DNA from 3 places in the Dactylosporangium sp. NPDC050588 genome. Region 2 is predicted to be linked to each of the others. Evidence: riboswitches for the same ligand, from Rfam matches in the RefSeq annotation. Region 2 holds a riboswitch; each other region holds the start of a gene.
The links. A riboswitch is a leader RNA that binds a small molecule or an ion and turns the genes downstream of it on or off. The one in region 2 is predicted to bind thiamine pyrophosphate.
Positions count from the first base shown of each region.

Region 1: another riboswitch for thiamine pyrophosphate. It lies ahead of AB0I21_RS29685 (ECF transporter S component); the one in region 2 lies ahead of thiS (sulfur carrier protein ThiS).
Region 3: another riboswitch for thiamine pyrophosphate. It lies ahead of AB0I21_RS08655 (fumarylacetoacetate hydrolase family protein); the one in region 2 lies ahead of thiS (sulfur carrier protein ThiS).

Region 1 covers NZ_JBFAJA010000046.1:83,258-93,049, forward strand. Annotated here, with positions in the region: gene AB0I21_RS29680 (ATP-binding cassette domain-containing protein) at 1-976, opposite strand, end outside; gene AB0I21_RS29685 (ECF transporter S component) at 994-1,560, opposite strand; TPP riboswitch at 1,636-1,742, opposite strand; gene AB0I21_RS29690 (acyl-CoA dehydrogenase family protein) at 1,895-3,811, shown strand; gene AB0I21_RS29695 (hypothetical protein) at 4,220-4,858, opposite strand; gene AB0I21_RS29700 (metalloregulator ArsR/SmtB family transcription factor) at 5,003-5,299, opposite strand; gene AB0I21_RS29705 (metal ABC transporter permease) at 5,320-6,201, opposite strand; gene AB0I21_RS29710 (metal ABC transporter ATP-binding protein) at 6,365-7,120, opposite strand; gene AB0I21_RS29715 (DUF6703 family protein) at 7,160-7,408, opposite strand; gene AB0I21_RS29720 (antibiotic biosynthesis monooxygenase) at 7,456-7,779, shown strand; gene AB0I21_RS29725 (hypothetical protein) at 7,810-8,304, shown strand; gene AB0I21_RS29730 (glycine--tRNA ligase) at 8,451-9,792, shown strand, end outside.
Region 2 covers NZ_JBFAJA010000003.1:159,783-169,574, reverse strand. Annotated here, with positions in the region: gene AB0I21_RS03200 (hypothetical protein) at 1-236, shown strand, start outside; gene AB0I21_RS03195 (NAD(P)-binding protein) at 274-1,923, shown strand; gene AB0I21_RS03190 (endonuclease V) at 2,086-2,607, shown strand; gene AB0I21_RS03185 (PadR family transcriptional regulator) at 2,631-2,954, shown strand; gene lepB (signal peptidase I) at 2,951-3,571, shown strand; gene AB0I21_RS03175 (hypothetical protein) at 3,671-4,111, shown strand; gene AB0I21_RS03170 (aldo/keto reductase) at 4,158-5,132, opposite strand; partial or broken gene thiE (thiamine phosphate synthase) at 5,145-5,741, shown strand; gene thiO (glycine oxidase ThiO) at 6,347-7,399, shown strand; TPP riboswitch at 7,425-7,535, shown strand; gene thiS (sulfur carrier protein ThiS) at 7,534-7,740, shown strand; gene AB0I21_RS03150 (thiazole synthase) at 7,796-8,542, shown strand; gene AB0I21_RS03145 (thiamine phosphate synthase) at 8,536-9,051, shown strand; gene thiD (bifunctional hydroxymethylpyrimidine kinase/phosphomethylpyrimidine kinase) at 9,081-9,792, shown strand, end outside.
Region 3 covers NZ_JBFAJA010000010.1:23,471-33,262, reverse strand. Annotated here, with positions in the region: gene AB0I21_RS08695 (GAF and ANTAR domain-containing protein) at 1-558, shown strand, start outside; gene AB0I21_RS08690 (GAF and ANTAR domain-containing protein) at 587-1,315, shown strand; partial or broken gene AB0I21_RS08685 (ferredoxin reductase) at 1,414-2,529, shown strand; gene AB0I21_RS08680 (acyl-CoA desaturase) at 2,541-3,614, shown strand; gene AB0I21_RS08675 (hypothetical protein) at 3,767-4,027, shown strand; gene AB0I21_RS08670 (GAF and ANTAR domain-containing protein) at 4,238-4,870, shown strand; gene AB0I21_RS08665 (GAF and ANTAR domain-containing protein) at 4,911-5,639, shown strand; gene AB0I21_RS08660 (universal stress protein) at 5,821-6,015, shown strand; gene AB0I21_RS08655 (fumarylacetoacetate hydrolase family protein) at 6,572-6,925, opposite strand; TPP riboswitch at 7,129-7,258, opposite strand; gene AB0I21_RS08650 (DUF6401 family natural product biosynthesis protein) at 7,640-7,987, opposite strand; gene AB0I21_RS08645 (hypothetical protein) at 8,214-9,131, opposite strand; gene AB0I21_RS08640 (BON domain-containing protein) at 9,678-9,792, shown strand, end outside.

The sequences.
Region 1 (9,792 bases), on a different contig from region 2:
CGTCGCGGACGGTCGAGGTGACGAACTGGTGCTCCGGGTTCTGGAAGACCGAGCCGATCCGGCCGGCGAGCTTCGAGGCCCGCCAGCGGTGCGGCGGCCGCCGCTCGCCGGGGGCGTGCACCCGGCCGGGCTTCGCCGGCTTCGTCAACCCGCCCAGCAGCAGCGCCAGGGTCGACTTGCCGGCGCCGTTGGGGCCTTCGACGACGAGGGCCTCGCCGGCGCGGACGACCTCGTCGACGACGTTGCCGGTGTGCCGCAGCGCCAGCCGCTCCGCGGTCAGCAGGACCGGGCCGGCACCGGGGCCGGGACGGTGCGGCACGACGAGCGGCTCCTGCTCCTCGCCCAGCGTGACCACCCGGTCGACCAGGGTCAGCGCGTCCTCGAGGCGGTGTTCGACGAGGATCATGGTGGCGTCGACTTCGTGCAGAGCTTTCGCGAGCGCTGCCCGTACCAGCTGCGCACCCGCCGGATCGAGGTTGGCGGTCGGCTCGTCGAGCAGGAGCAGCCGCGGCTGCGACACGAGCACGCCGGCGATCGCGAGCCGCTGCTGCTCACCGCCGGACAGCTGGGCCGTGTCGCGGTCGCGGTCGTACGGGAAGCCGACGGCGGCGAGGGCGGCGTCGACCCTCGGCCAGATCTCGTCGCGGGCCACACCCCGGTTCTCCAGGCCGAACGCGACGTCGTCGCCGCAGCGGCTCATGACGAGCTGGGTCTGCGGGTCCTGGAAGACGATGCCGGTGCCCGCCCTGCGCTGCCGGGCCGGCGCGCCGTCGACGAGCACCTCGCCCTCCTGCTCGCCGGAGTCCTCGGCGAGCAGGCCGGCGAGCGCGGCGAGCAGGGTGCTCTTGCCGGCGCCGGAGGCACCCGCCAGGAGGACCCGCTCGCCGTGCTCGATCCGCAGGTCGAAGTGGCGGACCGCCCAGGCCTTGCGCCCGGCGTGCCGCCACCCGAATCCCTTGAACTCGACGGTGCTCACTGTTTGCTGAGACGTGCCTAGACGGCGGCCCGCTCGCGGCCCGAGGGGAAGCGGTCCAGGACGCCGGTCGTGGCGAGCGAGTGCTGCAGCGCCCACGAGCCGGCGCCGGCGATGACCGCGCCGCTGACCATGACGATCGCCGCGTACAGGGCCTTGTCGGTGTTGCTGAACGCGCCGTAGTAGATGTTGAGGTCCAGCAGGGCCGCGCCGCCCCCGGCGAGGGTGCCGGCGACGAGGGCGTTGCCGAGCTTGAAGCTGCGGTAGCCGGTGAACGCGAAGCCGAACTCGCCGCCGACGCCCTGCACGAGACCGGACAGCAGCACGCCGAGACCCCAGGTCGAGCCGAACAGGGCCGAGACCAGCGCCGCGACGAACTCGGTGTAGAGCCCGGCGCCCGGCTTGCGGATGACCAGCGGGCCGAGCACGCCCGGGATCAGCCACACGCCGTAGATGAACGCGCGCCACGGCAGGGCGACGCTCTCCATGGCGTTCCACAGGTTGTTCCATGCGTAGAACACGGCGGCGAACGCCACCGCGATGACCGACGCGACGATGATGTCGACGGTCCGCCAACGGGTTTCCATTTTCGGTGCCTCCTGGTCCGGGGGTGAGCCAGAAGGAGACGCGACGCCACGCCCGCGGGTGCGGACGTGGCGCGTGGCCTGAGGTGACCGAGCTTCCTGCGCTGGCATTACCCAGATCAGGTTCGAGGGTCTGCGGCTTGCTCGCCGCACTCTCAGCGCTGTGCGCTCCCCTGTCGGATGTGAAGTTGTTTCCCGACGGTAACAGTGAACGTTTCCCACTCGTAGGTTCCCGTCATGAAAATCACGGCGCTTGATCCTGTTCGGCGAGGCATGGCCTTCGCTACTGGCGGGTAATAGCCTGGTCGGTACTGGACTGACACCTGGGGGTGCCGCAATGACGCAGGTCGCTTCCTCGCCCACCGCTAGCAGCACGCACACGGAGAAACAGGCGCGCAAGGTCATCGAGGCCAGCCGCGAGCAGGAATGGCGCAAGCCGAGCTTCGGCAAGGAGCTGTTCCTCGGCCGCTTCCGCCTCGACCTGATCGACCCACCGCCGGCCGACAAGCAGACCACCGAAGGCCAGGAGTTCCTGGCGAAGCTCCACTCGTACATCAGCAGCGTCGACGGGCAGCAGATCGAACGCGACGCGCGCATCCCCGACGAGGTGCTCCGCGACCTGGGCTCGCTCGGCGCCTTCGGGATGAAGATCGACACCAAGTACGGCGGCCTGGGGCTGTCGAACCTCGACTACTGCCGCGCCCTCGCGCTGGTCGGGTCGGTCAACCCGTCGATCGGCGCGCTGCTGTCGGCGCACCAGTCGATCGGTGTGCCGCAGCCGCTGAAGCTGGTCGGCACCGACGAGCAGAAGGCCCGTTTCCTGCCCCGGCTTGCCGGCGGTGAGGTGTCCGCGTTCCTGCTGACCGAGCCCGAGGTCGGCTCCTACCCGGCGAACCTGCGCACCTCCGCCGTGCCGACCGGGGACGGCGACTACCTGCTCAACGGCGTCAAGCTGTGGGCCACCAACGGCACCCTCGCCACCCTGTTCGTGGTGATGGCGCTGGTACCCCGTTCCGAGGGGCACCGGGGCGGCATCACGGCGTTCGTGGTCGAGGGCGACGCGCCCGGGGTCACGATCGAGCGGCGCAACGCGTTCATGGGCCTGCGCGGCCTGGAGAACAGCGTGACGCGCTTCCACGACGTGCGGGTGTCCGCCGCCAACGTCATCGGTGGCGAGGGGCAGGGCCTGCGGATCGCGCTGAGCACCCTGAACACCGGCCGGCTGTCGCTGCCCGCCATGTGCGTCGGCGCCGGCAAGTGGTGCCTCAACGTCGCCCGCGAGTGGGCCGCCGAACGGGTCCAGATGGGCCGCCCGATCGGCTCGTACGAGGCGATCGCGAAGAAGATCGCGTTCATCGCAGGCTCCACGTACGGCATGGAGGCGATGCTGGAGCTGTCCTGCCGCCTCGCCGACGACGAGCAGAACGACATCCGCATCGAGGCCGCGCTGGTCAAGCTGTATGCGAGCGAGCTGGCCTGGAAGGTCGCCGACGAGCTGGTCCAGATCCGCGGCGGCCGCGGCTACGAGACCGCCGACTCCCTGGCCGCCCGCGGCGAACGCCCCATCCCGGCCGAGCAGATCCTCCGCGACGTGCGGATCAACCGCATCTTCGAGGGCTCGACGGAGATCATGCACCTGGCGATCGCCCGCGAGGCCGTCGACGCCCACCTCTCCGTCGCCGGCGACATCATCGACCCCGACGCCGGCCTGGGCGCGAAGGCCAAGGCCGCGGGCCGGGCCGGCGGCTTCTACGCCAGGTGGCTACCGACCCTGGTCGCCGGCAAGGGCCAGCTGCCGTCCGGCTACAGCGAATTCGGCCCGCTCGCCCAGCACCTGCGCTACGTCGAGCGCGCTTCCCGCCGCCTGGCCCGCGAGACCTTCTACGGCATGGCCCGCTGGCAGGGCAAACTCGAACACAAGCAGGGCTTCCTGGGCCGCGTCGTGGACATCGGCGCCGAGCTCTTCGCGATGTCCGCGGCGTGCGTGAAGGCCCGCAGCGAGCGCGCGACCCGGCCCGAAGGGGTCGAGCTCGCCGACCTGTTCTGCCGCCAGGCCACCCTGCGCGCCGAGGCCCTCTTCCGCGAGCTGTGGGACAACGCCGACGCCATCGAGTCCGCCGCCGCGAAGCGGGTCATCGCGGGCCGCTACCTGTCCCTGGAGGAGGGGATCATCCCGCCCGCGGCCGCAGGCCCGTGGCTCGCGGACTGGGAGCCGGGCGCGTCGGCCGCGGAGGACGTCCGCCGCCGCTTCTGACCTCCACGGCGTACGGGCGTCCGCACGCATGTACGGGCGTCCGCACGCGCGGGTGGTCGGCCGGAGACCCGGCTGGCCGCCCGTGCCCGTCCACGCGAGACGCGGGCGGCCAGTCTCTCGCGTGCGTGGGCGGGCTGCCTGCGATCAGGCCGCGCCCGGGGCGGGCCGCCACCCCATGCCTGCGTCTCGCACGCCCGTGCCTTGCGTGTGCGGCCGGGCTGCTTACCGATCATGCCGCGCACGAGGCGGGCCGCCACGCCCGTGTCCCGCGCGCGGGCGGGCTGCTTGCGAGCGGGGCGTCGTCGCTCCGCCTAGGCCGGGCTCGGGGCGACCCGAGGCCGGCATCGAGCCGGGCGGCGCGTCGGCGTTCCGCTTCACCAACACGCTACTCCACCGCGCCTAATTGATCTACAAATGGGTAACGGCGCGCTCACTAGACGATGTCACCGCAGGTCGCAGGCCGAGGCTGCGGAGCTCCAGGGTGGCGAGGGCCTCGACCGCCTGCTTGTCGCCCCTGCGCCACAGGGCGGCGATCTCCGGGTCGATCCTCACCAGTTTGCCCAGCGGCTGGGTGGCCAGGGCGCGCAGGGCCAGCAGGTCGCGGCCGGCGGTGGCGTTGCGCAGCCGGGCCGCCGAGCCGGCCCGGCGGATCCAGCGGATCCGCAGCGGCAGCCACACCAGGACCAGCATCGCGACCGGCACCGCGATCATCAGGACCGACAGGATCCAGGCCAGGTCGTTGACGATCTCCTGCTGCTGGTGGCCGGCGTCGGCGAGGGAGCGGGCGGCGTTCGCGGCGCTCGTGAAGGGGGCGGCGACCGAGTCGGGTACGCCGGGCACGCCGTTGATCTTGTCGCCGGCGCCCTTGAGATTGTCGGCCAGCCCGTTTCCGGCGCTCTCGAGCTTCTGCCCGGGCACCGCCAGCTTCTGGATGAGGTCGAACAGCGTCATCCCCAGCCTGACCCAGACATAGACCCACACGACCACGAACACGTCGGTGAGGAACTGCCGCAGGGCGGTGGGGGCACGGTCGGCATAGAGCTTCACCGTTCCAGCCTGACGGACAGGCGCTGTGACCGCACTGTGTGGCGGTCAGGGGCCGATCGACGTGCAGCGGTCCGGAGCCGGTCGACGTGCAACGGTCAGGGGCCGGTCGACGTGCAGCGGTGAGGAGCCGATCGACGTGCGACGTCAGGAACCGGTCGACTCCCGGGCGTGGGAGACGGCGTCGGCGACGATGTGGGCGATGTGGTCGTCGGTCAGCGCGTACGCGATCTCGCGGCCCCGGCGGGAGCCCCGCACCACGCCCGCGCCGCGCAGGACGCGCAGGTGCTGCGAGACGAGTGGCTGCGGCGCGCCGAGGGTGTCGACGAGCTCGTGGACGCAGCGGGGGCCGCCGGCGAGCTCGGTCACGATGCGGATGCGCAGCGGGGCGGCGAGGGCACGCAACAGCTCGCCGGCCGCCTCGTAACCCTCAATGCTCGACATGTGCGCAACGGTAACCGTTGTCAGTAACCACGGTCGAGCACCACCTCAGGTGTGGAGCGCTCCTCGGTGGCGTTTCCGGCTGTTGTACGACGGCGCGCCGCCCTCCAGCCCGCGGCCCCGACCGTCACGACGAAGAAGCCGGCGATGGCGAGCAGGACGACGGTGGCGCCGGGGCCGGTGTCGGCCTCGGTGGAGATCCAGATGCCGCCGCCGGAGACGGTCAGGCCGAGCAGCACCGCGACGAGCATCGTCGCCTTGAAGCCGCGGGTGATCTGCTGCGCGGTCGCCACCGGCACGACCATGAGGGCGCTGACCAGCAGAAGCCCGACGGCCCGCATGGCCACGGTGACGGTGACGGCGGTCGTGACGGCGAGGATGAGGTTGAGGGCGCGGACCGGCAGGCCGGACACCCGCGCGTACTCCTCGTCGTGGCAGACGGCGAAGAGCCACGGGCGGAGCAGGACGGCGACGGCGAGCACCGCGCAGCCCAGGACGAGCATCACCGTCAGGTCCTGCCGGCTCGTCGTCAGCGGTGAGCCGAAGAGGTACGTGACGAGGCTGCGACTGCCCTGCTCGTCGGACAGGTTGACCAGGACGACGCCGCCGGAGATGCCGCCGTAGAACAGCATGGCGAGGGCGACGTCGCCGGAGGTCTTGCCGCGCTCGCGGACGAGCTCGATGACGACGGCGCCGAGGGCCGCCGCGACGACCGCCATCAGCACCGGCGACTGGTGCAGCAGCAGGCCGAACCCGACGCCGGTGAGCGCCACGTGGCCGAGGCCGTCGCCGATCAGCGACAGCCGCCGCTGGACGAGGTAGATGCCGATGGCGGGCGCCGACGCACCCGTGATCAGCGCGCCGACGAGAGCGCGGATCATGAAGTCGTACGTGAAGAGGCTCATGCCGTCACCTTCGGTGCGCCGACGCGGATCAAGGCCCCGGCAGGGCGTCCCGGTCGCAGCGGCGGCCGGTCGGGGCTCATGCCGCCACCTCCGCTGCGCTCCGGCGTCGGCCTGAGCGCGACCTGCCATGCTGACTCGCGGCCCGAGCCGCTGCGCTGGCCGCTCATGCGCTGCCCAGGAGGCCGGGCGCCTCGACGGCGGCGTGGGGGTGGACGTGGTCGTGGCCGGGTTCGGCGTGGTGGCCGGCGGGCTCCGGGGGTGCCCCGTCGTGGATGATCTCGCCGTGGTGCACGACGACCGCGCGGGTGATCAGCGGCCGCAGCGGGCCGAGCTCGTGCGCCACGAAGACGACGGTGCCGCCCTGGTCGGCGAAGCGGTGCAGGCAGGCCGCGAACGCCTCCTGGCTGCCGGCGTCCACGCCGGCCGTCGGCTCGTCGAGGACCAGCAGCTCGGGGGCGCCGGCGAGGGCGCGGGCGATGAGCACCCGCTGCTGCTGCCCGCCGGACAGCACCGACACGGGCTCGCGGGCGCGGTCGGCGAGCCCGACCGCGGTGAGCGCCTCCTCGACCGCGCGCCGGTCGGCGCGGGACGGGAAGCGCAGGAACCCCCGCCGTGCGAGCCGTCCTTCCGCGACGACCTCACCGACCGTGGCCGGGACGCCGCTGCCGGCGCCGACGCGCTGCGGGACGTAGCCGAGGCGGTGCCAGGACCGGAACCGTTTGAGCGGGGTGCCGAAGAGGCGGATCTCGCCCTTCGCGAGGGGTACCAGACCCAGTGCCGACTTCACGAGGGTGGACTTGCCGGAGCCGTTGGCACCGAGGATCGCCACGACCTCGCCGGCGGCGACGCCGAGCGTCACCCCGTCGAGCACTGGTCGGCCGTCGTAGGCGACGACGGCCCGGTCCACCTCAAGTACCACGCCGCCGAGCGTGCCTGATAATGGGAATCGTTGTCAACTTCAGGTGAGCTTCACGACGGCCACGGCCACCACGAGCCCGAGGACCACCAGCCGCATCACCCGTGCGCGGGACGGGTGCAGGTGCCACGTCTGGGCGAGCAGCCACCCGGCGCCGGCGGCCAGGGCGAGCAGCACCACGGCGCCGAGCGCGCCCGGCAGGACCAGCCCCAGGAACGTGAGCGCGCCGACACCGAGGAACGCCGCGGTCGGGCCGATCCGGCCCAGCCGGGACAGAACACGCTGGGTCATCTCGGGCAGCTCCTCAGGGTCCGAATGCGCGTCCGTATGCTCGCGTCATGCTGGTGGTGACAAGGTTCGTGCTGGACGGTGACGACGAAGGCTTCGTCGAGCGGGCCCACGCCGCGCTCGGTGCGCTCGCGGCCTGCCCAGGGTATCTCCGTGGACGCCTGGCCCGTGCGTTCGACGACCCGGCGCACTGGAGCATCGTCACGGAGTGGCAGTCGGTCGGCGCGTACCGGCGGGCATTGTCCAACTTCGACGTGAAGATGCACGCGACGCCGCTGCTCGCGCAGTCGCTCGACGAGCCGTCGGCGTTCGAGGAGCTCGCCGAGGTCGCCCCCGGCGGCGCGCTCACGGTCACCGCGAGCGACCGCGCGTAGGTGATGGGGTAGTTGGCTACTGTTGGGGGCATGATGCCCTCGCCGACCGAGGTGCCGGCGCCGCCACCCGGCCCCGGTGTGGTGACGCCGTTCGCGGCGCCGCCCCGTGACCGGGACCTGCGCGGCCTGTGGATCGGCCTCGGCGTGGGCGGGCTCGTGCTCGTCCTGTGCTGCGTCGGCGGCGTCCTCGGCGGCGGGTTCCTGCTCTCCGGCCTGGAGGGCGTCGCCCGCTCCCAGCTGACCAGCGTCGTCGACGACTACCTGGGCGCCGTCCAGGCGACCGAGTACGAGACCGCCCGCGGGCACCTGTGCCCCGAGCTGCAGCGCAGCCACAGCCTCGCCTGGTACGAGGAGCACTACAAGGGCTCGGAGATCATCGCCTATGCCGTGCACGAGGACCAGGTCGACGTGAACCTCGTGCAGGTCCCGGCGACCGTCAAGCGCCGCGGGCTGCCCGAGACCCTGATGACCTTCACCATGGAGCAGCAGACGACCCGGTGGGTGATCTGCGGAGGGGTCGACTGATCCCGCCGCGTGGCCCTGCGGTTAATCTGGTGCGGCTCGCTTGGGCGTAACCGTACCGTCGACGTGGACGTTGACGGTTTACCCGTCTTGACCAAATTTCTGCATGCCTTGCCGACAGCCAGTCGCCGTGAGGCCGAGGAGGAACCATGGCCGCCGATCGCATCGATTCCGTCGTCAGCCTCGCGAAGCGCCGCGGCTTTGTCTTCCCGTCCAGCGAGATCTACGGAGGCACCCGGTCCGCCTGGGACTACGGCCCACTCGGTGTCGAGCTCAAGGACAACGTCCGCCGGCAGTGGTGGCGCACCATGGTCCAGCAGCGCGACGACATCGTCGGCCTGGACTCCGCCGTCATCCTGTCCCGCGACGTGTGGGTCGCCTCCGGCCACGTCGACGCGTTCGTCGACCCGCTGACCGAGTGCGCGTCGTGCCACAAGCGCTTCCGCGCCGACCACCTCGAAGAGGCGTTCGTCGAGAAGCACGGCGAGGGCAAGCCGTTCGTCCTCAGCGAGATCAACTGCCCGAACTGCGGCAACAAGGGCACCTTCAGCGAGCCGCGCATGTTCAACGGCCTGATGAAGACGTACCTCGGCGCTGTCGAGAACGACGAGGGCCTGCACTACCTGCGCCCCGAGACCGCCCAGGGCATCTTCGTCAACTACAAGAACATCGAGGGCGCCGCGCGCAAGAAGCCGCCGTTCGGCATCGCGCAGGTCGGCAAGAGCTTCCGCAACGAGATCACCCCCGGCAACTTCATCTTCCGCACGCGCGAGTTCGAGCAGATGGAGATGGAGTACTTCGTCGAGCCGGGCAAGGACGAGGAGGCGCACGAGTACTGGCTCCAGGAGCGCTGGAACTGGTACATCGACCTCGGCCTCTCCGCCGACAACCTGCGCTTCTACGAGCACCCGAAGGAGAAGCTGTCGCATTACTCGAAGCGCACCGTCGACATCGAGTACCGCTTCCGCTTCGGTGGCCAGGAGTTCTCCGAGCTCGAAGGCATCGCCAACCGCACCGACTTCGACCTGACCACGCACTCCAAGCACTCCGGCGTCGACCTGTCCTACTTCGACCAGGAGAAGAAGGAGCGCTGGGTCCCCTACGTCATCGAGCCCGCCGCCGGCCTCACCCGGGCCGTCCTCGCGTTCCTGCTCGAGGCGTACGACGAGGACGAGGCGCCCAACACCAGCGGCACCGTCGACAAGCGCACGGTCATGCGCTTCGACCGGCGGCTCGCCCCGGTCAAGGCGGCCGTGCTGCCGCTGTCGCGCAACGCGGACCTGTCGCCGAAGGCGCGCGACCTCGCCGCCCAGCTGCGCAAGCGCTGGACCGTGGACTTCGACGACGCGCAGGGCATCGGTCGCCGGTACCGGCGGCAGGACGAGATCGGCACGCCGTTCTGCCTGACCGTGGACTTCGAGACGCTCAACGACAACGCCGTCACCGTCCGCGACCGCGACACGATGGCGCAGGAGCGGGTGTCGCTCGACC
Region 2 (9,792 bases):
CGGTGATCGGCGATCACGACCGGGTGATCCCGATGTGCTGGCAGTCGAAGACCGACATGTACGACGCGGCGCACGACGCCAGGTTCATCGTCTTCGAGAAGGACCGCCCGTTCTACGGCACGCCGGCGCAGGCGATGCGCATGTGGGGGTCGCCGAAGCAGCGCTTCGACAGCGGCCGCTACGCGGTGCTGGTGTACGACGTCAATCTCCTGGCAGGGTTCCCGCCAACCTGCTGACGCCTCAGGCTCACCTGACGTTTATACAATCGTCGATGTGCGCCGGTTCGTCGTCTGGGGTGACAACGCTCTCGCACGGCGGCTGGTCGGCGAGCTGATCAACAGCTACGGCGCGCAGGTGACGGCCGTGGTCCCGTCGCTCACGCAGAACCTGGCGCCCGAGATCGCCGAGCTGTGCGCGCCCGACCCGTGGTCGATGGTGGTGCAGGAGCGTCGCCTGACGGCGGCCACGTTCCTGCGGCCCGAGCTCGCCGACGCCGAGGCGATCGCGTTCGTCGACGCCGACGACGTCGCCAACGTCGACGCGGCGCTGATCGCCCGGGAGGCGCTGCCCGACGTCCGGGTCGTGCTGCGGATGTTCAACACCGTGCTCGGCGCCGGCGTGGCGTCGCGGGTGCGCAACTGCGCGGTCCTGTCCGCGTCGGAGATCGCCGCGCCGGCGTTCGTCGCGGCGGCGCTCGGCGACAACACCCCGACGTCGATCCAGCTCACCGACGGCCAGCGGCTCGCCGCCGTCGACCGTGCGCTCGCGAACCCGGCCGACATCCGGTGCGGCCTGGCGGACACCGCCGCCGGCGTCACCCTGCCCCCGGACGACGCCGCCGACCTGGTCCTCGTCAGCGTCTACGGCCAGGTCCAGCCGGCGCCGCGGCGCGACGGCCGACACCCGCTGCGGATGACCCGGCTCGTGCTCAAGGGCGGCCTGCGACGGGTCCTCGCCGGCGTGTTCGCCCTGATCGCGACCGGCAGCGTCGTGGTCGCCACCGTCCGGGACCTGAGCCCGTGGCGGGCGCTGTACGTCACCGTGCTCACGACCCTCGGCGGCGCCAACGCCGACCTGGAGGCCGGCCGGATCAGCCAGGCCGTCGACCTCGCGCTGGTCTTCGCGGGCGTCGCGGTCATCCCGGCGGTCACCGCCGCCGTCGTCAACACCCTCGTCAAGGCCCGCCTGAAGATCGCCGCCGGCGGTCTGGCCGTGCCCGTCGGCGACCACGTGATCGTCATCGGCCTCGGCAACGTCGGCGCGCGCGTCGTGCAGGGCCTGCACGACCAGGGCATCGACGTGGTGGCCGTGGACCGCGCCCCGACCGCCCGCGGCGTGGCGGTCGCCCGGGCGCTCGGCATCCCGGTGATCCTCGGCGACGCCAAGGACACCGAGACCCTCGAGGCCGCGTCGGTGGCCACGGCCCGCTGCCTCGTCATGGTCACCACCGACGACGTCACCAACCTGGAGGCGGCCCTGCTCGCCCGTTCGCTGCGCGCCGACCTGCGGGTCGTGCTGCGGCTGTTCGAGGAGGACTTCGCCCGGCGGATCAAGGTCGCCTTCGGCATCAACCACTCCCGCAGCGTCTCCTACCTGGCCGCCCCCGCCTTCGCCGCGTCGATGGTCGGCAGCGAGGTCGTCGACACGATCCCCGTCGGCCGCCGCGTCCTGCTCGTCGCGGAGGTCCGCGTCGGCGCCCGCTCGCTGCTGGAGGGCCGCCCGTTCCACGAGGTCGGCGTCGCCGACGAGCTCCGTCTCGTCGCCGTCCAGACCGGCCGCCCCGGCCTCGGCCAGGGCGTCCAGACCTTCTGGTGGCCCGAACGCAACCGCGGCCGGACCCTCGACCGCAGCCACACGATGATCGTCGTGGCGACCCGCGCCGGCCTCGTCTCCCTGCTGGAGCGGGCCGCCACCCGCCCCTGACACCCGCCGGTCACCCTGGCCGGGCGACCGTCGAGCGCTCCACGTACCGCGGCCGCTGACGTGAACACGTCGAGCGCTCCGCGATCACGCGCAAGCTGATGACCGACGCCCCGATCGAGGCCCTGCGCCGACCCGCGACGCAGGGCTGGTTCACTTGCCGGTGTGAACCCGCGGCGGTACGGCGCCATCGACGTCGACTATCCGGACACCGGGGGCGCCCGGGGTGCGCTGGTGGTCGCCGGCGAGCCGACGTTCGGCGCGCTGCTCGACGAGCGCGTCACCTGGCTCGACGACGTCGCCCCGTATGAGCCGGGCGCCTTCTACAAGCGCGAGCTACCGGCGGTCCACGCGCTGCTGGATCCGCTGCCACCGCTCGACCTGCTCATCGTCGACGGTTACGTCGACCTGGACCCGGACGGCCGCCCGGGCCTCGGCGCGCACGTCCGCGACGCGCTCGGCATCCCCGTGGTCGGCGTGGCGAAGACCGCGTTCCGCAGCGCCACCCACGCGGTCGCCGTGCGCCGTGGCGGCGCCGACCGGCCCCTGTTCGTCACCGCGGCGGGGGTACCGCTCCCCGACGCGGCCGCGATGGTCGCGGCGATGGCCGGGGCGTTCCGCCTGCCGGACGCGCTGCGCCGGGTCGACGCCCTCGCCCGGGGGCGAGCCACCCCTTTCCAGCGATAGTCTTCATATGTAGAGTTTCAGGTATGCCGAGGTTGCCGCACTCGTCGCCACAGACGCTGCACGTCTTCGAGGCCCTGCTCGCCGCGCCCGACGCGTGGCGGTACGGGTATGACCTGAGCCGCGAGACCGGGCTGGCGTCCGGTTCGCTCTACCCGATCCTGATGCGCCTCGCGGAGGGGGCGCTGCTGGAGACCCGCTGGGAGCCGGCGGAGCAGCCCGGGCGTCCCCCGCGCCACCTGTACCGGCTGACTCAGGACGGCGCGTCGCTGGCCCGCTCGCGCCTGGCCCGGCGCGCGGCGCAGGCTACCGCTCCGGCGCCGCGCCTGCACCCGCGGACCGCGTCGTGAGCGCCGTCCACCGGCTCGCCCGCGGCGTCCTGACGGTGGCGTTCGCCGGCAGCCGCAGCCCGTGGGGCGCCGCCGTCATCGCCGAGCTCGACGAGGTCAAGGGCACCTGGCCGGTGCTGCGCTGGACCGCCGGCGGCCTGTGGGTCGCGGTGCGGGAGCGGCGCCGGGTCCGCCGTGCCGTCGTCGCGGCCCTGGTCGCGACCGCCGCGCTGGCCGCGTTTCAGCTCCGCTCGATCCCGTCGGGCGCGATGGCGCCGACCTTGTCGATCGGTGACCACGCGGTCGTCGACCGGCTCTCGTTCCGGCTGACGGGCATCGACCGCGGCGACGTCGTCGTGCTGCGCGCCCCGTCGGGCGCCGGCGGCTCGTTCACCACCGTCGACAGGGTCATCGGCCTCGCCGGCGACACCATCGACTGCGCCGGCGGCAGGGTGCGCCGCGACGGCACGCCGCTGGACGAGCCCTACGTCCACGGCGCGGCCACCGGCTGCACGCCGGTGACGGTCCCCGACGGCATGCTCTACGTCCTCGGCGACAACCGCGAGGTCGCCCGCGACTCCCGCCACTACGGCCCCGTGCCCGCCTCCGGCGTCACCGGCCGCGTCCTGCTGGTGTGATCCCCGTGGCACGTTTCGGGGATTCGACGGTCCGCAAGATTGACTAACGTTGTCTTCGACAGCAACGGGAAAACACACCGGACACCGGGGAGAAATGCAATGAGCGAGTGGGACAGCGGCGACAGCGGCGACCACGGGTACGACGGCGGCACCGACTACGGTCACGTGGAGGCCGGTGCGGACCACGAGTCGCTGGACCAGCTGCACCAGGTGCACGCGGCTGACAACAACTACGACTCGAACTTCGGCGTGTACGAGCAGGACTCCGCGTCGGCCGAGTCGACGTCGTTCGACCAGGGTCACCACGTGTCGTTCACGGACCCGTCGGGTGCGCAGTACGAGGAGTCGGACTTCACCTCGTACGACCACAACGAGGCCAACGCGGACCACGTGTTCGCCGCGGAGGGTTCGGAGCAGTCGTCGGTGTCGGAGTACGACCAGCTCGACGCTCTGCAGCAGCGCCTCGACAGCACGTTCGCCTCGAGCACCCAGCTGCAAACCGACGGCGGCAGCGCCGCGCTCGGTGTCGCCTCCAACTAAGTTCCACCGCGAAAGGCCGGCCCTTCCGGGCCGGCCTTTCGCCGTTTCAGTGACCCAATACGGGGTGCGGCGCGTACGGCGCCTCGAGGCGCTCGATCTCCTTCTCGTCCAGGGTCAGCTCGGTCGCGGCGATCGCGTCCTCCAGGTGCGACAGCTTCGTCGCGCCCACGATCGGCGCCGTGACGACCGGCCTGGACAGCAGCCACGCGAGCGCCACCTGCGCCGGGGCGACCCCGCGCTCGCCGGCCACCTCCGCGTTGACGTCCACGACGGCGAAGTCGTCGTCGGTGTACATGGAGCTGAACGCGTCGCTCGCCGCCCTCGTCGTGCGCCGCTCGTCGCCGCGCCCGCGGTTGCCGGCCAGCATGCCCCTGGCGAGGGGGCTCCACGGGATGACGCCGATGCCCTGGTCGGCGCAGAGCGGCAGCATCTCCCGCTCCTCCTCGCGGTAGACGAGGTTGTAGTGGTTCTGCATCGACACGAACTCCGTCCAGCCGTTGGCCCGGGCCGTGTGCTGCATCTTCGCGAACTGCCACGCGTACATGCTGGAAGCGCCGATGTACCGGGCCTTCCCCGACCGCACGACGTCGTGCAGCGCCGCCATGGTCTCCTCGACCGGGGTCTCCGGGTCGAAGCGGTGGATCTGGTACAGGTCGACGTGGTCGACGCCGAGCCGCCGCAGCGAGTTGTCGATGCCGGCGAGGATGTGCTTGCGCGACAGCCCCGAGTCGTTGGGGCGGTCGCTCATCACGCTGTACACCTTGGTGGCCAGCACGTAGTCGTCGCGGCGCGGGAAGTACTTCGCCAGCAGCCGCCCCGTCACGGTCTCGCTGGCGCCGAGGGAGTAGACGTCGGCGGTGTCGAAGAACGTGATCCCGGCCTCGACGGCACGCCGCACGAACGGGTCCGCGGCCTCCTCGTCGAGCACCCAGTCACGCCACGCGGGATCGCCGTAGCTCATCATGCCGAGACAGATCTCGGAGACCTTCAGCCCGGTCCGGCCAAGTCGCACCTGCTTCATGTCTGAAAAACTATCGCGGTGCTAGGACGACTTCATCTCATCACCGATACCCGGCCCGGCCGCGACGTCCTCGGCGTCGTCGGGCACGCGCTCGCCGCCGGCTTCACCGTCGTCCAGGTCCGCCCCGAGGACAGCGTCACCGACCGTGAGGCGTACGAGCTGACCCTGCGCGTCGTCGCCCTCTGCCGCGCCGCGGGCGCCGTCTGCCTCGTCAACGACCGCCTGCACATCGCCCTCGCCGCCGGCGCCGACGGCGCCCACGTCGGCGCCGACGACCTGCCCGTGTCCGCCGCCCGCCGGGTCCTGGGCCCGCACGCGATCCTCGGCGCGACCGCCCGCAACCCCGCCTCGGCCCGCCAGGCGGTCGCCGACGGCGCCTCCTACCTCGGCGTGGGTCCCGCGTACTCGACCACCACGAAGACCGGCCTCCCCGCCGCCATCGGCCCTTCCGGCGTGCGCGCCGTCGTCGAGGCGGTCGACGTCCCGGTCATCGCGATCGGTGGCGTCACCCCGTCGCGCGCCGCGACGTTGTTCGCGGCGGGGGCCCACGCCGTCGCCGTCGTCGGTGCGATGAGCACCGCCCCCGACCCGGCCGCGGCGGCCGCCGCCTTCGCCGCCGTCCTCGCCGCCGCCCCTCCGTCAACGGCTTCCCTCCCGACCCGACCTTCCCCGCCCGCTCAGTCCGGGTCGGCTGCTTCGCCGGTCACTGCGTCTGGGGCGTCTGCGGCGTCTGCGGTGGGTGGTCCCGTCGGCGCTGCTTCCGCTACCGGCTCCTCCTCGGCGGGTGATGCTTCCCCGGTCAGCCGCTCCTCTTCCGACGCTTCTCCGTTCGCTGCCGTCTCCGCGTCCGGAACGGCCGCGACCAGTTCGGCGGCCGATCGCGCTACTGACTCCGCGAGCAGTTCGGCGGCCGATCGCGCCACTGATTCCGCGACCAGTTCGGCGGCCGATCGCGCTGCTGATTCCATGACCACTTCAACCGCCGTCTTGCCGCCGGATAAAAGCGAAATATCGGATAAATCCGGGCGCTTGCGCCTGGACTTATCCGAGGGAGGCGACGGCCCCCGCCCGTCCCGGAAGGGCGACGGCCCGTGTCCGTCCCGGGAGGGCGACGGCCCGTGTCCGTCTGGGGAAGGCGGTCCGCCGCGCTCGCTGGGCGCGGGCCATGCCGGTGGGCATGCGGCGTCGGGGCAGGGTCCGGCTGGAGGGGTGGCGTGAAGGTCGGGATCGTCGGGGGAGGGATCGTCGGGCTCAGCGTCGCGTGGGAGCTGGTGCGGCGTGGGGAGCGGGTCACCGTGTACGACCGGGACCCGCGGCGGGGGGCGGGCCGGGTCGCGGCGGGGATGCTGGCGCCGGCGGCCGAGGCGAGCTTCGGGGAGGAGGCGCTGCAGGGGCTGATGCTCGAGTCGATGCGGCGGTGGCCCGGGTTCGCGGCGGAGCTGAGCGCGGCGACCGGGATGCCGCTGGGGTACCGGAGGGAGGGGACGCTGCTCGTCGCGCTCACCGAGGACGACCTCACCGAGGTGCGGCGGCTCGTCGACTACTACCTGCGGGCGGGGCTGCCGGTCGAGCCGCTGCGGGGGCGGGAGCTGCGGGAGCTGGAGCCGATGCTCAGCCCGCGGGTGCGCGGCGGGGCGAAGGCGACCGGGGACCATCAGGTCGACCCGCGGCTGCTGCTCGCGGCGCTGCGGTCGCAGCGGCTGCCGGTCACGTGGGTGGAGCGGGACGTCGAGGATCTGTCCAGCCTGCGGGACGATGTGATCATCATCGCGAACGGGATCGGGATCGGGCGGTTGACCGGGCTGCCGGTGCGGCCGGTGAAGGGACAGCTGCTCCGGTTGCGGGGGGCCGAGCCGCTGCTCACGCACGTCGTGCGGGGCGTCGCGCTGGGGCGGCACGTGTACCTGGTGCCGCGCGCCGACGGGGAGCTGGTCGTCGGGGCGACGGAGGAGGAGCGCGGTGCCGACACGACGGTGACCGCCGGTGGGGTGCTCGACCTGCTGCGACCTGCCGCGGACCTGCTGCCGGGGGTCGCCGAGCTGGCGCTCGCGGAGACCCTCGCCGGCCTGCGGCCTGGGACCCCGGACAACGCCCCGATCCTCGGCCGGCTCGAAGGGCACCCGCACGGCGACGTGTACGTCGCGGGCGGGCACTACCGGCACGGGGTGCTCCTCGCGCCGGTCACCGCGCACGCCGTCGCCGACCTGGTCACCAAGGGATCGACGGATGTGGACATCAGCGCGTACGGGGTGGGCCGCTTTACCTGAGGACCGCGGCGGGGTTATGGTCAGCTCGTACCCCACGGGAGTCCGGTATGACCGGGCTGAGAGGGGGGCTGTCAGCCCCCGACCGTCGAACCTGATCCGGATCATGCCGGCGCAGGGAGTCAGGAGTGAGCCGTATGCAGCTCGTGGTCAACGCGGTCGCCGCCGATGTGGACGACACCGCGACCGTCGCCGACGTCGTCCGTGGCCTCGCCGGGGTCGCCGACCCGCGGGGCGTCGCCGTCGCGTTGAACGGGTCCGTCGTGCCGAGGGCCGACTGGGCCGGGACCAGGCCGGTCGACGGCGACACCATCGACGTCCTCACGGCGGTCCAAGGTGGCTGACCTCGGCAACGGCGCCATCGGCGGCGCCGGCAACGGTGACGGTGCGAAGCTCGGCATCGCCGGGGAGGACCTGCCGTCGCGGCTCATCCTCGGCACCGGCGGGGCGACCAGCCACGCCGCGCTCGAGGCCGCGATCCGGGCCAGCGGCACCGGGCTCGTCACGGTCGCGCTGCGCAGGCTCGACCCGGGCGCACCGTCGCTGCTCGACGTCGTCGAACGGTGCGGCGTGCGGGTGCTGCCCAACACCGCCGGTTGCTACACGGCGACCGAGGCGGTGAAGCTCGCCCACCTGGCCAGGGAGGCGTTCGACACGGCGTGGGTCAAGCTGGAGGTCATCGGCGACGAGGAGACGCTGCTGCCCGACGCGGTCGAGCTGGTCACCGCCGCGGAGCGGCTCGTCGAGGACGGGTTCACGGTCCTGCCGTACACCACCGACGACCCGGTCCTCGCCCAGCGCCTCGCCGACGCCGGATGCGCCGCGGTCATGCCGCTCGGCGCGCCCATCGGCTCCGGCCTCGGCATCCGCAACCCGCACAACATCGCGCTCATCCGGCAGAAGGTGACCGTGCCGGTCATCCTCGACGCCGGGATCGGCACCGCCTCCGACGCGGCGCTGGCGATGGAGCTCGGCTGCGACGGGGTGCTGCTCGCGACCGCGGTCACCCGCGCCGAACACCCCGCGCGCATGGCGGCGGCGATGCGGCTCGCCGTCGAGGCGGGCCGGCTCGCACACACCGCCGGGAGGATCCCGCGCCGCCTGTACGCGACCGCCTCGAGCCCGATGGGGGGACTGCCATGGTGACGAGGCTGGTGCTGTTCACCGACCGCCGGCAGGCGCACCGGCCGCTCGACGAGGTGGTCAACCGGGCGATCGACGGCGGCGCGCGGCTGGTCGTCCTCGGCGAGCAGGACCTGCCCGAGGGGGCCCGCGCCGACCTCGCCGACCGGCTCCGCGGCATGCTCGACGGCGTCAAGGGCCGGCTCGTGCTGGCGGAGGACACGGCCGCGTTCCGCAAGTGCCACGACCAGGCGGAGCTCTTCGCCGCGGCCGAGGCGAAGGCGGGGTTCGCGACCCTGTCGCCGATCTTCCCGACCCGGTCCAAGCCCGGCTACGGCCCCCCGCTGGGCCTGGCCGCGTTCGCCAGGATGGCACTGGTCGTCCCGCTGCCGGTGTACGCCCTGGGCGGCGTCGACTCGCCCGCGCGGGTCCGGGACTGCCTCGACGAGGGAGCCGCGGGCGTCGCCGTCATGGGCGCCGTCATGCGCGCCGACGACCCCGCGAGGTTCGTCAAGGAGCTGATGACCGCGTGAGCGGCCCGGAGCGCAGCGGAGGTGACGGCGTGAACCCGAGTGTTGCGCTGACCATCGCCGGGTCCGACTCCGGTGGGGGTGCGGGGATCCAGGCGGACCTGAAGACGTTCGCCGCGCACCGGGTCTTCGGCACCAGCGTGATCACCGCCCTCACCGCGCAGAACACCGTCGGCGTGCGGGGGATCTCCGCCGTCGACCCCGGGTTCGTCGGGGCGCAGCTCGACGCGGTCCTCGCCGACCTGCCCGTCGCCGCCGTCAAGACCGGCATGCTCGCCACACCCGAGACCGTCGCCCTCGTCGCGTCGTACGCGCCGCGGCTGCCCGGCCTCGTCGTCGACCCGGTGCTCGTCGCGTCGTCCGGGGACCGGCTCTTCACCCGGGACGCCGAGCGCGCGTACCTCGACCTGCTCTTTCCGCACGCCGCCGTCGTCACGCCCAACCTGCGGGAGGCGTCGGTGCTGCTCGGCCGGGACGTCACCGACGTCGACGACGCGATCAAGGCCGCCCAGGACCTCGCCGCGACCGGACCGAAGTGTGTCGTGGTGAAGGGCGGCCACCTGCGCGGCAGCCGCGACGCCGTCGACGTCGTCTGCGTCGGCGGCACCGTCGAGCTGCTGTCGCTGCCGTGGGTCGACACCGCGAACAACCACGGCACCGGGTGCACGTTCGCGGCGGCGACCGCGGCCCGGCTCGCGCTCGGGGAGCCTCTCGCCGAGGCGCTCGCCGGGGCGAAGCAGTACG
Region 3 (9,792 bases), on a different contig from region 2:
GCATCCTCGGACCCGGCCACGGCGGGGATCGAGGAACTGCAGTTCACCTTCGGGGAGGGCCCGTGCATCGAGGCGTACACGACGGGCCGGCCGGTCCTCGTCTCGGATCTGGCCGACGGGGCGACCAGCCGATGGCCTGTGTACGCCCCGGCGGTCCAAGATGTGGGGGTGCGGGCGGTGTTCGCATTCCCGTTGCAGATCGGTGCGGCCCGCCTCGGGGTACTGGATGTGTTCCGTGCCCGTCCCGGGCCGCTGTCCAGGGACGAGCTGGGCCAGGCGTTCACCTTCGCCGACCTGATGGTGATGACGCTGCTGGACGACCAGGCGCGCACCGCCGACATCGACCGGGCGGCATGGGGCGCCGACTGGGGCGAGGCGTTCGAGAGCCGGGCCGAGCTGTTCCAGGCCCAGGGCATGGTCATGGTCCAGCTGGGAATCCCGCTTGCGGATGCCCTGATTCGGATCCGGGCCTATGCCTACGCCAGGAACCGTTCGCTGAGCGACGTGGCCGCGGACATCGTCGCCCGTCGCCTCCGGCTCGACACCGACCGCACATGACCACTGATGGAAGGGCCGGGACACTGTCATGACCACCGTATCCGAGCAACGCCTGGCGAGGATCTTTGTCGAGGTCGCCGACACTCTGGTCGATGAGTTCGACGTGATCGAGTTCCTGCAGATGCTCGCTGACCGCACGGCCGGCCTCGTCGAGGCCGCCACGGTGGGCCTACTCCTGGCCGACGAACAGGACCGGCTGCGGTTCATGGCCGCCTCGGACGAGACGACCAAGCTGCTGGAACTGTTCCAGCTGCAATGGCATGACGGCCCGTGCCTGGACGCATTCCGTTCCGGCGAGCCCGTCGTCAACGCCGACCTGAGCGCGGCGAGCGCCCGCTGGCCGCGGTTCGCGCCCTACGCCGCCACCGCCGGATTCCGCTCGGTACACGCGTTCCCGCTGCGGCTGCGCAGCGACGTGATCGGCGCCATGGGCGTCTTCGGCATCCGCGACACGGCCCTCGACGAGGCCGATGTGCAGATCGTCCAGGCACTGGCCGACGTCGCCGCGATCGGCATGCTCCAGGAACGAACCATCCACCGCGGCGAGGTCCTCACCGAACAGCTCCAGGGCGCCCTGAACACCCGCATCGTCATCGAGCAGGCCAAGGGGGCCGTCGCACAGGCACACCATGTCTCGATCGACGCCGCGTTCGACCTGCTCCGAGCCTACGCCCGACGCAACAACAGCCGCCTCAGCGATGTCGCTAGCCTCGTGATCACCGACCTGAGCGCCCTGCACAACCTCACCGCCGACTGACCGGACGCACGGCCGGACTCACGCAAGCCGGACGGTGCTTCGTGGTGGCCGCTCCGGCTGCCGAGGTTAGCGCCGGTACAGAGGGGTAGAAGCGACGCGTGCACCGGTCGTCGTTCTACGCCTCTGCCAGTCGCCGCAGCGACCACAGCCTCCGGTCGACGGTACGTCGGGGCGTGCTGGACGCGGCGTCCTGGCTGAGCACGCCGCTGCTGCCCGATGACTATCTCGGGCTGGTCAATCCGCTGTGGTCGCTGCGGCGACTGCGTGGCCGGGTCGAGCAGGTGCGGCCGGAGACCACCTCCGCGGCGTGCCTGGTGATCCGCCCGGGTATCGGCTGGACAGGTCACCGCGCCGGTCAGTACGTGCGGGTCGGGGTCGACATCGACGGTGTCCGGCACTGGCGGCCCTTCTCGCTGTCCTCGCCACCGCACGGCCCCGACGGACGCCTCACGATCACCGTCGAGGCCGCCCCGGACGGGCTGGTGGCGCCATACGTGGTGCGCCGCGTGACGCCCGCCACGATCGTGCACCTCACCCCGGCCGAGGGTGACTTCGTGCTACCCGACCCGGCGCCCCAACGGCTGTTGTTCCTGACCGCGGGTAGCGGGGTCACGCCGGTGGCGGCGATGCTGCACAGCCTGGCCGCCCAGGATCGTATGCCGGACGTAGTACTGGTGCTGTCCGCGCCGACGTCCGAGGAGGTCATCCTCGGCCCGGACCTGCGGGCCCTCGCCGCAGGTTGGAAGAGCTTGCGGTTGTACGAGCGGCACACCCGCACCGGCGGCCGGATCACGATGGCGCAGGTTCGTGACATCTGCCCCGACTGGCGTGAACGCCACACGTGGGCGTGCGGCCCGGCCGGGATGCTCGACGACGCGCAACGGCACTGGCGGCGGGCGGGAGCCGGCGACCGCCTGCGGATCGAGCGCTTCCGGACCGCCCGGATGCCCCGGGGGTGCCGGCGGCCGGGTCAGCTTCGTCACGAGCGGACGTCTGGCCGACGCCGACGGCGCATACCACTGCTGGCGGTCGGCGAGCACGCCGGTGTGCTCATACCCAGCGGGTGTCGCATGGGCATCTGCCACAGCTGCGTGGTGCGGCTGCGGGCTGGCCGGGTCCGCGACCTGCGCACCGGACGCGAGCACGGCGACGAGGGTGAACTCATCCAGACCTGCGTCAGCGCGGCGGCCGGTCCCGTCGAGATCGATGTGTAGGAGATCCACCTGTGCCTGTGCCCGAACATCTCACCGAGGTCGACATCAAGGAGATCGGCCGCGAACTCGACCGGATCCGTGACGAGGTGGCCGCCAGCCTGGGCGACCACGACGCCCGCTACATCCGCCGGGTCATCGCCGTCCAGCGGGTCCTGGAGGCGGGCGGCCGCACCCTGCTGGCGATCTCGATCCTGCCGCCGGCCTGGCTGGCCGGCACCGCGGCACTGGCCGTCGCCAAGATCTTGGAGAACATGGAGATCGGCCACAACGTCCTGCACGGTCAGTGGGACTGGATGCGCGACCCAGACATCCACTCCACCACCTGGGAGTGGGACCACGCCGCGCCGGCCGACATGTGGAAACACTCGCACAACGTTGTGCACCACACCTACACCAACGTGCTGGGCAAGGACCGCGACATCGGATACAGCGCGATGCGGGTCAGCCCCGAGCAGCCCTGGCACCCCATCTACCTCGCCCAGCCGCTCTACAATGCCGCACTGGCCGTCGTCTTCGAGTGGGGCATCGCCATCTACGACGTCGAGCTGGAGCGTGCCTGGCGCGGCGAGAAACGCTGGGGTGAGGCACTGACCCAGCTGCGCGGGGTGCTGCGCAAGGCCCGCCGCCAGATCATCAAGGACTACGTGGCGTTCCCGCTGCTGGCCGGACCGTCGTTCGTGCCGGCCCTGCTCGGCAACCTCCTCGCGAACGTGGCCCGCAACGTGTGGTCACACACCATCATCTTCTGCGGCCACTTCCCCGAGGGCTCCGAGGTGTTCACCGAGGACCAGCTCGACGGCGAGACCCGCGGCGAATGGTACGTGCGGCAACTGCTGGGCTCGTCCGACATCGACGGCGGCCCGCTGTTCCACCTCCTGTCCGGCAACCTCAGCCATCAGATCGAGCACCACCTCTTCCCCGACCTGCCCAGCAATCGCTACGCGGAGATCGCCCCGATGGTCCGCGACCTCTGCGAACGGTTCGGGCTGCGGTACAACACCGGCTCCCTCGCCCACCAGACCGCCAGCGTCTGGAAAACCATCGTCCGCCTCGCCCTGCCCGGCCGAGGCCCAGCCGGCCAGTGAGGGCTTTATGGGGTGCCAGCACCATCGGGGCCCCGGAACGTAGCGCTCCTGACAACGCCGGCCTCGGGCGGTTCGATAGAAGCATGCAATCACCATGACACCGGCGATCACGTCGACGCCGTCAACGGACGACGCCCGGCAGCGACTTCGCCGTGCTGGCCCGCAGGATCGGCGCCGAGGGGCTGCGGCAGCGCCGGCCCGCCTACTACCTCGCCCGGCTGAGCCTCGTCACGCTCATGTTCCTCGGCGGCTGGAAGGCGTTCTTCCTCATCCGGATCGTCCTGGTGGCAGCTGGTGACGGCCGCCTTCCTCGCCGTCACGTTCGGCCAGGCCGCGCTCGTGATCCATACAGTCCTCAAGCGGGGCCGGACTTCACCGGCCGCGTCGCCATCGTTGTCCAGCCGAACGCGTGAGGGTAGCCTTACCAGGAGTGATGCTGGTCCGGCGTCCGGTCGAAAGCGGCTGTCCTCAGAAACCCCAGCCGCCGCCCACGTTGCCGCGCCGAGTTGCGGCCGCGCGACGTTGTTCTGTCGCCGTGACCGGCGTGGGTCACGATCGAGCGGCGGCCGTACCGGTCGGGCTCGTCACCGGACATCTCTACAGTGGGCGGCACAGTGGAGCTGATGGAACGGGTCTGCGTCGACGCTGCGCAGGCCTTGTCGGCCTCCGGGGTCGGGGTGAGCCTGATGGCCTCCGACGGCACTCACGGCATGGCAGCGGCGTCCGACCCGGACACCGCGCGGATCGAGGAGCTGCAGTTCACCTTCGGGGAAGGCCCGTGCATCGACGCGGCCGCGGCCGGCCGCCCGGTGCTGGTGCCGGACCTGACCGACGGGGCGATGCGCCGATGGCCGATGTACGCCGCTGCGGTCCTGGACGAGGGGATCCGGGCGGTGTTCGCGTTTCCCCTGCAGGTCGGGGCGGCTCGCCTCGGCGTCCTCGACGTGTTCCGGGCCCGCTCCGGGGCGATGTCCAGACCGGAGCTGGGCCGGGCGCTGACGCTCGCCGACCAGGTCGTGACGACCTTGTTGGACGGTCAGGAACGGACCACCGGCACGGACGAGCTCGACGAGGCATTCGAGCACCGTGCCGCACTGTTCCAGGCCCAGGGCATGGTGATGGTTCAGTTGCGCACCTCCCTCGCGGAGGCGCTGGCGCGGATCCGGGCCTACGCCTACGCCACCGACCGGCCGTTGAGCGAGGTGGCCGCGGACATCCTCGCCCACCGGCTCCGCCTCGACACCGACCATCCATGAACAGTGGCACGAACACCGCACGAAAGGCCGGGAAGCCGTCATGACCACCGTATCCGAACAACGTCTGGCGACGATCTTCGTCGAGGTGGCCGACACCCTGGTCGGCGGGTTCGACCTGATCGAGTTCATGCAGATGCTCGCCGACCGCGTCGCCGGGCTGGTCACCGACACCACCGTCGGCCTGCTGCTTGCCGACGAGCAGGACCGGTTGCACTTCATGGCCGCCTCGGACGAGACGACCACACTGCTGGAGCTGCTGCAGCTGCAATGGCGGGACGGGCCATGCCTGGACGCATTCCGCGGCGCGGCGCCGGTCGTCAACGCCGATCTGTCCACCGCAAGCCCCCGCTGGCCGCAGTTCGCGCGCTACGCCTCCTCCGCCGGGTTCCGCTCGGTGCACGCGTTCCCGCTACGATTGCGCGACGACGTCATCGGCGCGATGGGCGTCTTCGGCACCGGCCGCAACGACCTCGACGACGCCGACGTGCAGATCGTGCAGGCACTGGCCGACGTCGCCGCGATCGGCCTGCTGCAGGAACGGGCGATCCACCACGGCGAGGTGCTCACCGAGCAGCTGCAGGGCGCGTTGAACAACCGAATCATCATCGAACAGGCCAAAGGGGCCGTCGCGCAGGCGCACCACGTCTCCGTCGACGCGGCCTTCGAGCTGATCCGGGCCCACGCCCGGCGCACCCACCGCCGCCTCAGCGACGTCGCCCTTCGCGTGCTCACCGACGTGACCAGCCTGCCCGACCTCACCGCTGATTGACCCGGTGCGCAGGCGCGACGACCTGCCCGCCGGACTGTGGAATGCCGCCGCGAGTACGTGCCCACGTGCAGGTGCCCCGCCGTGACACTCTCGAGGCTCAGCCGAGGGCGATCAGACCCTCGCCGACACCGTCGCGGATGTCAACGCCCAGCACGCCACCACCGTCGATGTCGTCACCCGGGTGGTGCAGGGCCACCCGGCGAAGGTCCTACTGGACGCCGCGAACGGCGCCGAACTCCTCGTGGTGGGCAGCCGCGGGCACGGCACGTTCACCGGGATCCTGCTCGGCTCGGTCAGCCAACACTGCGTGCAACACGCACCCTGCCCGGTCGTCGTCGTCCCGTCGCGCGTTCATGCCGAGAAGGCAGCATCATGAACCCGCGACCTGGGGCGGCAGCGACCTACGGATGGTCGAACAGATCACCGGCCGGCTGACCCGGCCCCGGGCAATGCTACCGGCGGCACCCGAGGACGTGGCCGTTCTCGCCGCGGCCGGTGACGTAACCCCGGAAGACGGTAGGGCCGCTGATCCCCAGCAAGCCACTCTCCCCCCAGCGGGCACGTCCTCCCAGCTTCCGTCGGCGCCGGCACGCACCACCCTCATCTGCTGGTAGGGCGGGCACTGCCCGACCGAATGCGGCCGCGGCGCTTCCGGGAAGCTGCGCGCGCTCGCGCAGGACGCCTCGCTCAGCCCGTAGCCCTCGGCCAGGATCGCCGTGCGCCCTCAACGGCGGGCAGCGGCTGGGGGCGCGCTGCTGCCTCGGTGGGCCGCAGGACGAGGACGGCGTCGAGCAGGCCGTCGCGGGCGACCGCTTGGTGCGTAGGTCGATTCGGGCAGGCCCCGCGCCCTGAGCGGTACGGCTTCGATCGTGGCCAGGTCATCGGGCGCGGCGTAGTACGGCCACAGCAGGTCCCCGGTCATCGGGCGTACCTCACGACCGTGCGCTGCCGGCCGAGGTCGATCGCGCCGTCGTCGGTGGCGACGGCGGTCTCGACGACTTGGCCTCGTAGAGCTGGGTCTGCGGAAGCTGGACGTCACGCGCCGCGATGTCGTTGGTAACCACCATGCCCGCGACGTAGTCGGCGAGGTTGTCCGCGGTGACCGTCGTGCCGACCGGCATCTGGCGGCCGAAGACCAGTCCGATCTCCACCTCGTAGTCCAGCAGCCGCACGTGGCCGGGGCGGACCACGTCGTCGAACGGGCCGCTGATCGAGCCCGACGTCTTGCGGAAGAACGTCAACGGGACCGTCTCGGGCTTGCCGCCCGTGTCCTTGACGTGCGAGATGAAGTTCGTCGACGTGCGAGATGAAGTTCGTCATCTGGGCGACGACACGGCAGGGCGCGTTGCGCGGGATCGCGCGCGGCATCCACCCCGGCGATCCTCACTGGCAGTAGTCTTGATCCCGATCACGCAACATGCGTCACGCCACATCGCCATGGCCGTTGACATCATCAAAGACGGCGCGCCGAGTGGTCGGTGCAGATGAATAACCTGCGAGGCAATTTTCCTGCGCCGGCATTGTCCGGATCAGGTGAATGGGGATCGCCGTCCAACCTCTCCGATCTTTCGGCCTCTCAGCTCCGCTGGGCTAATAGCTTCGCTCTCCCGCTTGTCCCGCAGGCACTCACATACGCTACGCCGGAAACCGGCAGGTGCAGGGTGAGAGCTCGGGTGAAGCTGATCCGAAAATGCAGGGTGAGAGGGCAGGCGGCAGCATCCCGGCGCAGCTGGGATGCTGCTTACTACGGGCCGGTCGGGCGGCTGGGGCGAGAGTGACGGTGTAGCCGAGGGCTTCGAACTGGCGGATGTGGTTGCGTTTGCGGCGTTCGGGATTGACGCGGGTGTCGTAGAAGCCTGGGCCGAGGTCGGTAAACCAGGCGCGGCTCGTCGGCCACCCCGGCCAGAGCGCTGGCGTCGCGGGCCCGCCGCCACTCGACGATGCGCGAGGAGTACAGCGCCCTTCACTGAGCAGCAGGAGGCGAAACGTTGCTTCTGCCGCTACGCCATGGCGCTGCAGGCCAAGTCGCACAGGGCCACGAGCCGGACCGTCACACCGTCGGCGTCGACCCAGCCGGCCAGATCGTGCTGCGGCGGCTGCCATCCGCGGTCGGTGGCCCCGTCCAGCAGGCCGTCGGCGTAGCTCGCCAACGCTGCGGGCGTCGGCCGGCGGCCGCGGACGCCGAGCAGGTCCCGCACCTCGGCTGCGTGCTGGTCCACCCGCGCCGACAGGCTGGGAACCATAGCTGCTGCCGCGAGGCCGGCGGCGCCGATGCGGCGGTGGAGGCGGTCGAGCAGCATCTGCACGGTCGCGTGGTCGGTGCCCAGGTTCGAGGCGGGGATGTTCATGAGGTACGACCATAGAGACGGCGTACCGGGGCGAAAATGCCGCAACCGCTCCTTTACCGGCATCCTGACCGTTCGGCTGCCGACCGACTGGCCGAACGGGCGAGTCCGGGACGATCCGCCGGACCCGGCAACCCGGTATGCCGGGACTGCCGGGTTGCCGCTCACCAGGGACGGCGGTGGCACGGCCCGGGAGGGTCGCAATCACCGCCGCAGTCGAGCACCCGCGCTACCGGGTCGCCGGCGGCCGTTGACCGGTCTGCGGAGGCACGGCCCGCGTGTCGTCGTCCGCCGCGGACGGTGCCGACGGCGGGCGGGCACGCTGGCCGACGGACTGGTCGCGGTACGCCGAAGACGCTTGCTGGCCGGCGGCGACCGGCGCGGCGGCGGGCCGCTGCTTTTCTGCCATCAGCCGCTCGGCGTCGCTCTGGCCGGCCGCGTACGCCTTCGGGAGTTCGGAGCGGCGGGCCGACTCTGTCTCCGCCCGGTCCAGCCATCGGTCCCAGCGCGCCTGCATCGGCTTCACCAGCCCGCCGCCGACGCCGACGATCAAGATGCCGGCCACAGTGGCGAGAACCGCGATCAGCACCGGGGTCGTGACAGTGGTCGCCACCCCGATCTGGTTGAGCGCGGCGATGACGCCGATACCGAGGATGAACACGAAGGCGATGTTCGCCACCGCGCGACCGTAGGAGATTCCCCCCAATGCTGTGGACACAATGTCTTTCACCGCGGAGGCGATCGCCGCGGCGACCACGACGATCAGGATTGCGACAAAGAGCCGCGGCAGCCAGGCGATCACAGCCGTGATGAGCGTGGAAACCGCGTTCGGGCCCCAGATGTCGAACGCTATCCGCAGGGTGATCAGCAGCACCGCGTAGAAGACGAGCTGAGCGACGATGCCGGAGGCGTCGTAGCGGGACCGGGCAAGCGCCGTCTTGAGACCGCCGCGCTCCACGAGCCGGTCGAATCCCACACGCTCCAGCAACTTGTCGACCGCCGCGCGCAGCAGGCGAGCCACCAGATACCCGACGATCAGGACGACAATGAACGCGATCGCTCGGGGGAGGAAGGCAGCCGCGGACCGAAGCATGTTGCTGAGCGGGCTGCCGATGTCCACGCTCCGCACGGCAAGGTATTGGGACATCATGACTCCTCATTTGTGGACAGTGACGGGGCTAACCCGTATACCCGATCAATCACCCGAAAACCACAAATCACCACACCAGCCCGTCACCCGGAGCACCCGGAACCGCAGCACACATGATGTGTCGTGGTGATCACCGAGGGTCGGCGACGTTGTTCGCGGGGCCGTGTCGCCTTCGGCGGAGTGCCACCTGGCGCTGCACGAACCGTTGGACTCCACCAGCTGGCTGGCCTGCCTGGCCGGTCATCCCGGCCGACTGTCTGCACGTGGTGCAGCGCCCTCGGTGCGAATCCACCAGGCTGGTCGCCACGTGCGCCGGGCCTCGGCTGAGGCAGAACGCGTGCAAACCACCGATTGAGCGAGGAGAGCACGCTGCCGGGGCCTGGAGCAACCGTTGCCGGCCCAATACTCAAGGCCAAATACCTTGCCGAATGAAGTGCCTATATAGCCATAAAATTGGGCGTTTATCGCAGATCATAAAAGATCTCAGCAATATGGACCGAATTGGGCTGGCGCCCACTCCGGATGTGGGGCATCGTGGGGCTTGTGGCACAGACACCGCACAAGACCGACCAGGAACTGAAGACCGCCGTAATCGAGGAACTGCAATACACCCCGAGCGTCGACGCATCCGGCGTCGAAGTGCAGGTCAGCGACGGAA